Regions from separate parts of the Pseudarthrobacter quantipunctorum genome, predicted to be linked through region 3. Evidence: riboswitches for the same ligand, from Rfam matches in the RefSeq annotation. Region 3 holds a riboswitch; each other region holds the start of a gene.
What was found. A riboswitch is a leader RNA that binds a small molecule or an ion and turns the genes downstream of it on or off. The one in region 3 is predicted to bind cyclic di-AMP.
Positions count from the first base shown of each region.

Region 1: another riboswitch for cyclic di-AMP. It lies ahead of WHH00_RS15360 (hypothetical protein); the one in region 3 lies ahead of WHH00_RS14795 (C40 family peptidase).
Region 2: another riboswitch for cyclic di-AMP. It lies ahead of WHH00_RS08310 (LysM peptidoglycan-binding domain-containing protein); the one in region 3 lies ahead of WHH00_RS14795 (C40 family peptidase).

Region 1 is NZ_CP148033.1:3,394,169-3,396,425, reverse strand. It holds gene WHH00_RS15365 (glyoxalase superfamily protein) at 1-106, shown strand, start outside; gene WHH00_RS15360 (hypothetical protein) at 103-816, opposite strand; cyclic di-AMP (ydaO/yuaA leader) riboswitch at 822-983, opposite strand; gene WHH00_RS15355 (ATP-binding protein) at 1,080-2,257, opposite strand, start outside.
Region 2 is NZ_CP148033.1:1,802,752-1,805,008, forward strand. It holds gene WHH00_RS08310 (LysM peptidoglycan-binding domain-containing protein) at 24-875, opposite strand; cyclic di-AMP (ydaO/yuaA leader) riboswitch at 879-1,080, opposite strand; gene WHH00_RS08315 (dienelactone hydrolase family protein) at 1,355-2,257, shown strand, end outside.
Region 3 is NZ_CP148033.1:3,263,465-3,265,721, reverse strand. It holds gene WHH00_RS14800 (M23 family metallopeptidase) at 1-821, shown strand, start outside; cyclic di-AMP (ydaO/yuaA leader) riboswitch at 958-1,131, shown strand; gene WHH00_RS14795 (C40 family peptidase) at 1,202-1,897, shown strand; gene WHH00_RS14790 (NlpC/P60 family protein) at 2,056-2,257, shown strand, end outside.

The DNA of each region.
Region 1 (2,257 bases), 130 kb from region 3:
GGGCCACTTTGTGTACTTCGCCGATCCTGACGGCAACCGCTGGGCGGTCCAGTACATCCCCGGCAGGGACGTACCGGACCGCCAGGGCGAAGCCGCTTCTGTTTAGTACCAGTTGTTGGCGTAGTGGAAGTTCAGTGCTCCACACGGGGACTGGTAGCGCTCCTGGATGTAGTTCAGGCCCCAGTTGATCTGCGTACGGTAATTGGTGAGGTAGTCGGCGCCGGCGCTGGCCATCTTCTCGGCCGGCAGGGACTGCACAATGCCGTAGGCGCCGCTGCTCGGGTTGGTGGCCGTGGTGGTCCAGTCTGATTCCTTGGTCCACAGGGTCTGCAGGCACTGCATCTGGTCAGGGGCCCAGCCGTAGGAGGCCAACTGGCCGGCAGCGTAGGCCTGGGCACCCGCGGGGTCGTTGACGGCGGCGACCGGTGCCGGCTCGGGAGCGGGGGCAGGTGCCGGCGCGGGTTCAGGCTCCGGGGCGGGTGCCGGTGCGGGCTCAGCGGCGGGAGCCGGGGCCGGCTCGGCCGCCTGCGGGACAACGTTGATGGGCTCTGCTGCAGGCGCCGGAGCAGGGTTTTCCTGGATTTCGCTCTTCTCGATGCTCAGCTTCGACTGGGCCTCAACGGCCTGCGTTTCTGTGGCTTGAACCTGCACTGCGGTGTCGGTGGCCTGGCCTGCTGCCCCAACGCCGACAAGGAGGGCGCAGGACGTTGCGAGGATGGCGGCGCGCTGGCCGAAGGAAGGAATTTTGCCTGGCGTGCGCGGTGCACGGGCGTCGTGGCCTGGTTTCGGGCGTGCTTTAGTAAGGAACTTAGACATGATGGATCGCCTCTCACACCTGCGGAGTTAGCTGTCGGGTTCGGATGAGGGCATCCGGCCACACGGAAAATCACGCAGTGGCTTAACCCCAAGGGCAATTGCGTGCCCGGGACTTCTGGGTCCCCCGCCTCTGCCTATGCTCAAGCGGAATCCGGGAAGCGGCAGAGCTTGGCGTCATCCGGATATGCGGCCCGAACGGGAACCGCACCCAATCGACGGTACAGGAGTTGAGGCCTTAAGTCACATTTTGGTAACAGGGATCACTACGACGGCGCGCCGCCTTGCGGCATCCGCTGCGGGAGGGGGAGTTGCAGGGCAAACTGGGTGCGGCCAGGCTGTGATGTCACCGTGACCTTGCCCCCATGGGCCTCGACAATGGATTCGACGATTGAGAGGCCCAGGCCGCTGGTTCCTTCAGCGGCAGGTGCGCCCGGTCCGCCGGCGGTGCCTGCCCGGGCCGCGTCTGCGCGGGCGAACCGCGCGAAAACCTGGTCCAGGAACTCGGGTGGAATGCCGCCGCCGTCGTCCGTTACCGTCACCACCGCGGCGCCCTCCGCCGTCTTCCCGACCCCGGTGACCACCGTGGTTCCCGGCGGTGTGTGCTTGCGGGCGTTGGACAGCAGGTTCATCAGCACCTGCCGCAGCTGGGACGGGTCGCCGTTCACCACGACTGGTTCGTCGGGAAGCTCCAGCCGCCAGGTATGGCCGGGCGCCATGACCTTTTCGTCGCTGACGCCTTCCACCACCAGCTGGTTCAGGTCCACCTCGCTGAGCTTCAAGGGCTGGCCCTCATCAAGGCGCGCCAGCAGCAGCAGGTCCTCCACCAGAGCGGTCATCCGCTGGGACTGGCTTTGAACCCTCGCCAGCGACTTCTCCCCGTCCGGAGTGAAGTTTTCCGTCATCCGCATCAGTTCGGTGTACCCGCGGATGGCGGTCAGCGGCGTGCGGAGCTCATGGGAAGCGTCGGCCACAAACTGCCGGACCTTGGTTTCACTCTTCTGCCGCGCCTGCAGCGCGTTGGCCACGTTGTCCAGCATGAGGTTCAGGGCATGGCCCACGCTTCCAACCTCCGTACCGGGATTGGAGTTCGACGGCGGCACGCGCACGGCAAGCGCCACCTCGCCGGCATCCAAGGGCAGCCTGGAGACGCGGGTGGCAACCTCGGAAAGCTGCTCGAGGGGTTTCATGGTGCGGCGGATCAGGACAGTTCCCACCAATCCGACAAGCAGCAGGCCGCCCAGGGAGACGAAGACGAAGGTCCACACCAGGGACGCCAGCGTACTATCCTTGGCGGCCAGGGGGAGTCCTGTTACCAGGACGTCACCAAAGCTGGTCTTGACGGCGAGCAGCCGGTAGTCGCCGTTGGAGAGTGCCCTGTTGACAGGTTGGGCGTCTGCGTCCAGAGCCAGCAGGACCTGTTTGTCGTCCGTGGACAGCTGGG
Region 2 (2,257 bases), 1.5 Mb from region 3:
GGCTGCGCCTGTGTCTGTGGTGACTATGCCACGCGGACGAAGGAAGCGCCGCTGAGCCAGCTGATGGAGTGAACTGCGGTCTGGTTGCCGTTCACGCCGCCGCTGACAACCTGGCCGTCGCCGGCGTAAACGCCAACGTGGCCGGCGGTGATCACCAGGTCGCCGGGGGCGGGGGTGCCCACGGTGGTGCCGTACTGGTAGAACTGGCCGGGGGCAAGGTCGCCGACGGACTTGCCGACCGTGCGCAGGGCCTTCTCCACCATCGCGGTGCAGTCCTGGATCTGGCCCACCTGGCCGTAGGCGTTGGCCAGGATGGCTGCTCCGGCGCCGCTGCCGGTGGCTGCAACCGGTGCGGACGCGTAGGACATGTTCATGCCGGTGTTCGCCGGGGTGGTAACAGCAGCGGTCTGGACCGGTGCCGGTGCTGCAGCAGGTGCAACGTAGGCCGGTGCAACGTAGGGCGCAGCCGGAGCGGAACCGGCGGCAGGAATCTGGATCTGGTCGCCCGGGTAGATGATGGTGGAAACCGAGAGCCCGTTGGCTGACAGGACGTCATTCAGGCTGACACCGTGGAGCGACGCAATGGCACCAAGGGTGTCGCCCGATACAACCGTGTGGGTGGTGCCGGCTGCTGCGGCGGGGGCTGCGGCTGCCGGAGCAGGGGCGGCGTAAGCCTGGACGCTAGCGGTCTCGGTGGTGTCCGGACCGTTCACACCGGCGTGGGCCGGGGCGCCGACGCCGAAGGCAATGCCGGAGGCTGCTGCCACGGCGAGAGCCGGACGGCCCAGGGACTTGGCCGAAACAGACAGTCCTTCGATCACGATGGAGCGGGCCGGGGTTGCACGGTGACGGGCAGTGATGGAATTTTTTGACACAGTTGATCGCCTCTCCCATGCCTGCGGGGTGAGCTGTCGGGTTCGGGTTGGAGATACCCGGCCGGCAACACCTCCGAATGGAACGGACGCGCTATCGACTTAACCCCAAGGCCTTCAAAAGGCCGCGGAAACTTGGTTCCCCCGTCCCTGCCAGCTGGAAAGCGTTGGTTCCCGGGTCAGTGGCAGGGCTCGGCATTCTGACGGGGAATGTCCCGTCTGGGAGGGACACCTGAAGACCATAACCCGACTTACCACCCATTGTCACATTTAGATAACATGCGAGGCGCGGCTCTCGATTACGCAATCAACTGGATTTCCCAGTGCCACGGCGGTCCAGCCCGGACGGGCAGGCGCGCCGATTTTTTGGGACGTGTTATTTATCACAAAGACGTTAAGGTGGGACCGAGCCCGCCCGGCGACCTTGTTCTTCACGTGCCCGGGGGAGGAGTATGTTCGGCACCCCACGAGGAGGCATTGTGATGCAGCTTGGCAAGTATGAGAGATACCTGATTGAGGAATTCTTCGACGATTACAAGTCCGGCGCGCTGAGCCAGCGCACCTTTACCCGGCGGGTTGCCTTCATTACCGGCAGCATGGCGGCAGCGTCGGCGGCGATGCTGCTGGTGGGCTGTACCCCCAGCGAGGTGCCGCGGAGCACCGATCCCATGCCCACCCCGGAACCGTCCCCTACGTCCGCTGCCGGGACCCTCGGGACTGCGGGATCGGGTGCGGTCCCCGGGGCAAAGAGCCCGCTCTCCGTTCCGGAGGGGGCGCCAGGATTGACGACGGCGTCCGTCCAGTTTCCGTCCGGCGGCGCCTCCGTCAGTGCCTACCTGGCCAGGCCGGAGCGGGACGGTCGCAGTCCTGCCGTGCTGATCTGCCACGAGAACCGCGGACTGACGCCCCACATCGAAGACGTGGCCCGCCGCTTCGCGAAGGAGGGGTACGCCGCCCTCGCGCTTGACCTGCTCAGCCGTGAAGGCGGGACGGCCGGAATGGACCGCGACGCCGTACCCGGTGCCCTCACCCAGGCCGGCGCCCAGCGGCACGTGGCCGACTTCGCAGCAGCCCTGGAGTATCTCCAGGCCCAGGACTTTGTGGATGGCGGACGCATCGCCATGACCGGCTATTGCTTCGGTGGCGGCATCACCTGGCAGGCGGCAGCGGAACTGGACGGGCTGAAAGCCACCGCGGCGTTTTACGGGCCCGCCCCGGACCTGGCCAAAGTGCCGGACATCAAGGCAGCCGTTTTCGGCGTCTACGCTGAACTGGACCAGCGCATCACTGGCCCTATGCCTGCACTCAAGGATGCGCTGGCAGCCTCCGGCGTTGTCCACCAGCTCACGGTCTACCCCGGCGTGGACCATGCCTTCCACAACGAC
Region 3 (2,257 bases):
AGACCCCCAAGGGGCGCCGCCGCGCGGCGTCTCCCGTTTCAACGCCGCGCGTTGTCGAGGTCGTCACCACGGAACGCCCCCGCGATCCGCACCGTGATGCGCGCCGCCGTCGAGGACCCTTCCGGCAGATCACCGAATTCGCCGCCGCCAGCGGGATCGGCCAGAAGGCGGGAATCGCACTTGCCGCCACCGGCCTGGTGTTGACCGTCACCGTTCCGGCAACAAGCCCCGTCATGGCAACCGACAACGCAAGCGGCGTTACTCCGGTGGCAGCGTCAGCAGTTACCCCGCAGCCGCAGGTATCCGCCGAGGCCGGCGCCCAGATCGACTTCAGCCGCTCTGCCGTGGTGACCCAAGCGGACCCTGATGGCAAGCTGAAGCAGTTGCTCAGCGCCCAGTCCGCAGGTTCGGTGTCCCGTGCAGCCTCGGCCGGAAGCCTCGGGGCCCCGCTGGCCGCGCTCTCCACAGCCTCCCCGTTCGGTTACCGGGTCAGCCCCATCACCGGCGGCGCCGGTGACTTCCACCGCGGCCAGGACTACGTGGCCCAGTGCGGCACCTCGGTCCTGGCGGCTGCCACCGGCACCGTGACGTTCGTGGGCTGGCACCAGTACGGCGGTGGAAACCGCGTTGTCGTGGACCACGGCAACGGCCTGGAAACCACGTACAACCACCTCTCGTCCTTCAGCGTCACCGAGGGCCAGACGGTCTCCCGGGGCGATGTCCTGGCCCTCAGCGGAACCACGGGCGCTTCCACCGGCTGCCACCTCCACTTCGAGGTCCAGGTCAACGGTGAAGTCGTCGATCCCACGGGCTGGCTCTAGTCAAATGATGGTTTGCTATCGAATCATCGTGACCCGCCGTGACCTGAATGTGACATTCAACGAAAACTGCTGTACCGTCTAACTCGCGTCAACTTTTCCGAAGTTGACGCTCTTGTGCGGATTGCCTAGCTCTGCCACCGCTCAAGGTCCGTTCGCATTTCATCGTCTGGCAGGGGCGGGGGAACCAATTTTGGTCTTTGCTTAAGCGAAGGCCTTGGGGTTAAGTCGCAAAGCTTCCTTGGAAGACGCGCGGCCGGGTGACTCCCATCCGAATCCGACAGCTCACCTCGCAGGCATTGGGAGAGGCTACCTTCGTGTCTTCACGCCATCATTCTGCGCGCCACCGTGCGCAAACGGTTCGTACCAACCCCTTGGACACCGTGTCCAAGGCTGTTAGTGCCAATGCCGGGACAGTAGGTCGCCAGGCTGCGGTTATCGCAGCTGCTTCCGGTCTCATCCTCAGCATGGGCCTGCCTGCCAACGCCGCGGACACCACCGCCGGCGTTTCCGCTTCCACCGAGTCCGGGTCGGCCCAGTCCGCCCTGGCAGTGACTGCAGCACCCACCGCCACCGTCTCCTTCGAGCGCCCCGTGGTGAAGACCACCGCCGCACCGAAGCCGGCCCCGGTGCGGGCGCAGTCCACCGATTCCGAGGACCGCGCTGCCGCCGCTACCCGGACGGCCTCCACCGCAACGGCTCCCGAAGCTGCAGCGGAGAAGCTGGCCGAGACGGTTTCCTCGGCCTCCACCTCCGGCATTGCCGCACTCGCATACACCGGCATCGGCCGTCCCTACGTCTGGGGAGGCACCACTCCCAACGGCTGGGATTGCTCCGGATTCACCCAGTGGGTCTACGCCCAGGCCGGCATCAGCATCCCGCGCGTCAACGCCTGGACGGCAATGACGCCCACCTCCACTCCGCAGCCGGGCGACCTGGTCATGCAGAACGGTGGCGCGCACGTGGGCATCTACGTGGGCAACGGCATGATGATTAGCGCGCTCAACCCCTCCCAGGGCACGCTCCTCCACTCGGTAGCCGCCACCGGAAGCTCCGCCTTCTTCACGATCAACAAATAGTTCTTGGGCCTTCGGGCCCAAGAGCTATTTCTTTGCTCCATCACGCTTTCCACACACACCACATCCCCGTTCGGGGCCTGCCGGCGTACCCCCAAGATGCCGGCACGCCCAGACCCTTGGTGCCCACAACGGCCTGAGGAAAACGAAAGAGAGAACTGATGACTACTCGTGCCACCGCACGGCATCGCGCCGAAGTCACCAAGACCAACTCAATCGCTGTTATTGCCAAGGCTGTTGGCGGCAACGCCGGTGGCATGGGCCGCCAGGCAGCGGTTATCGCCGCCGCTTCCGGCCTGGTGCTGACCAGCGGCATCGCTGCAAACGCAGCTGACTCCAGCGTCCAGCGCGACTCCGCCCCCG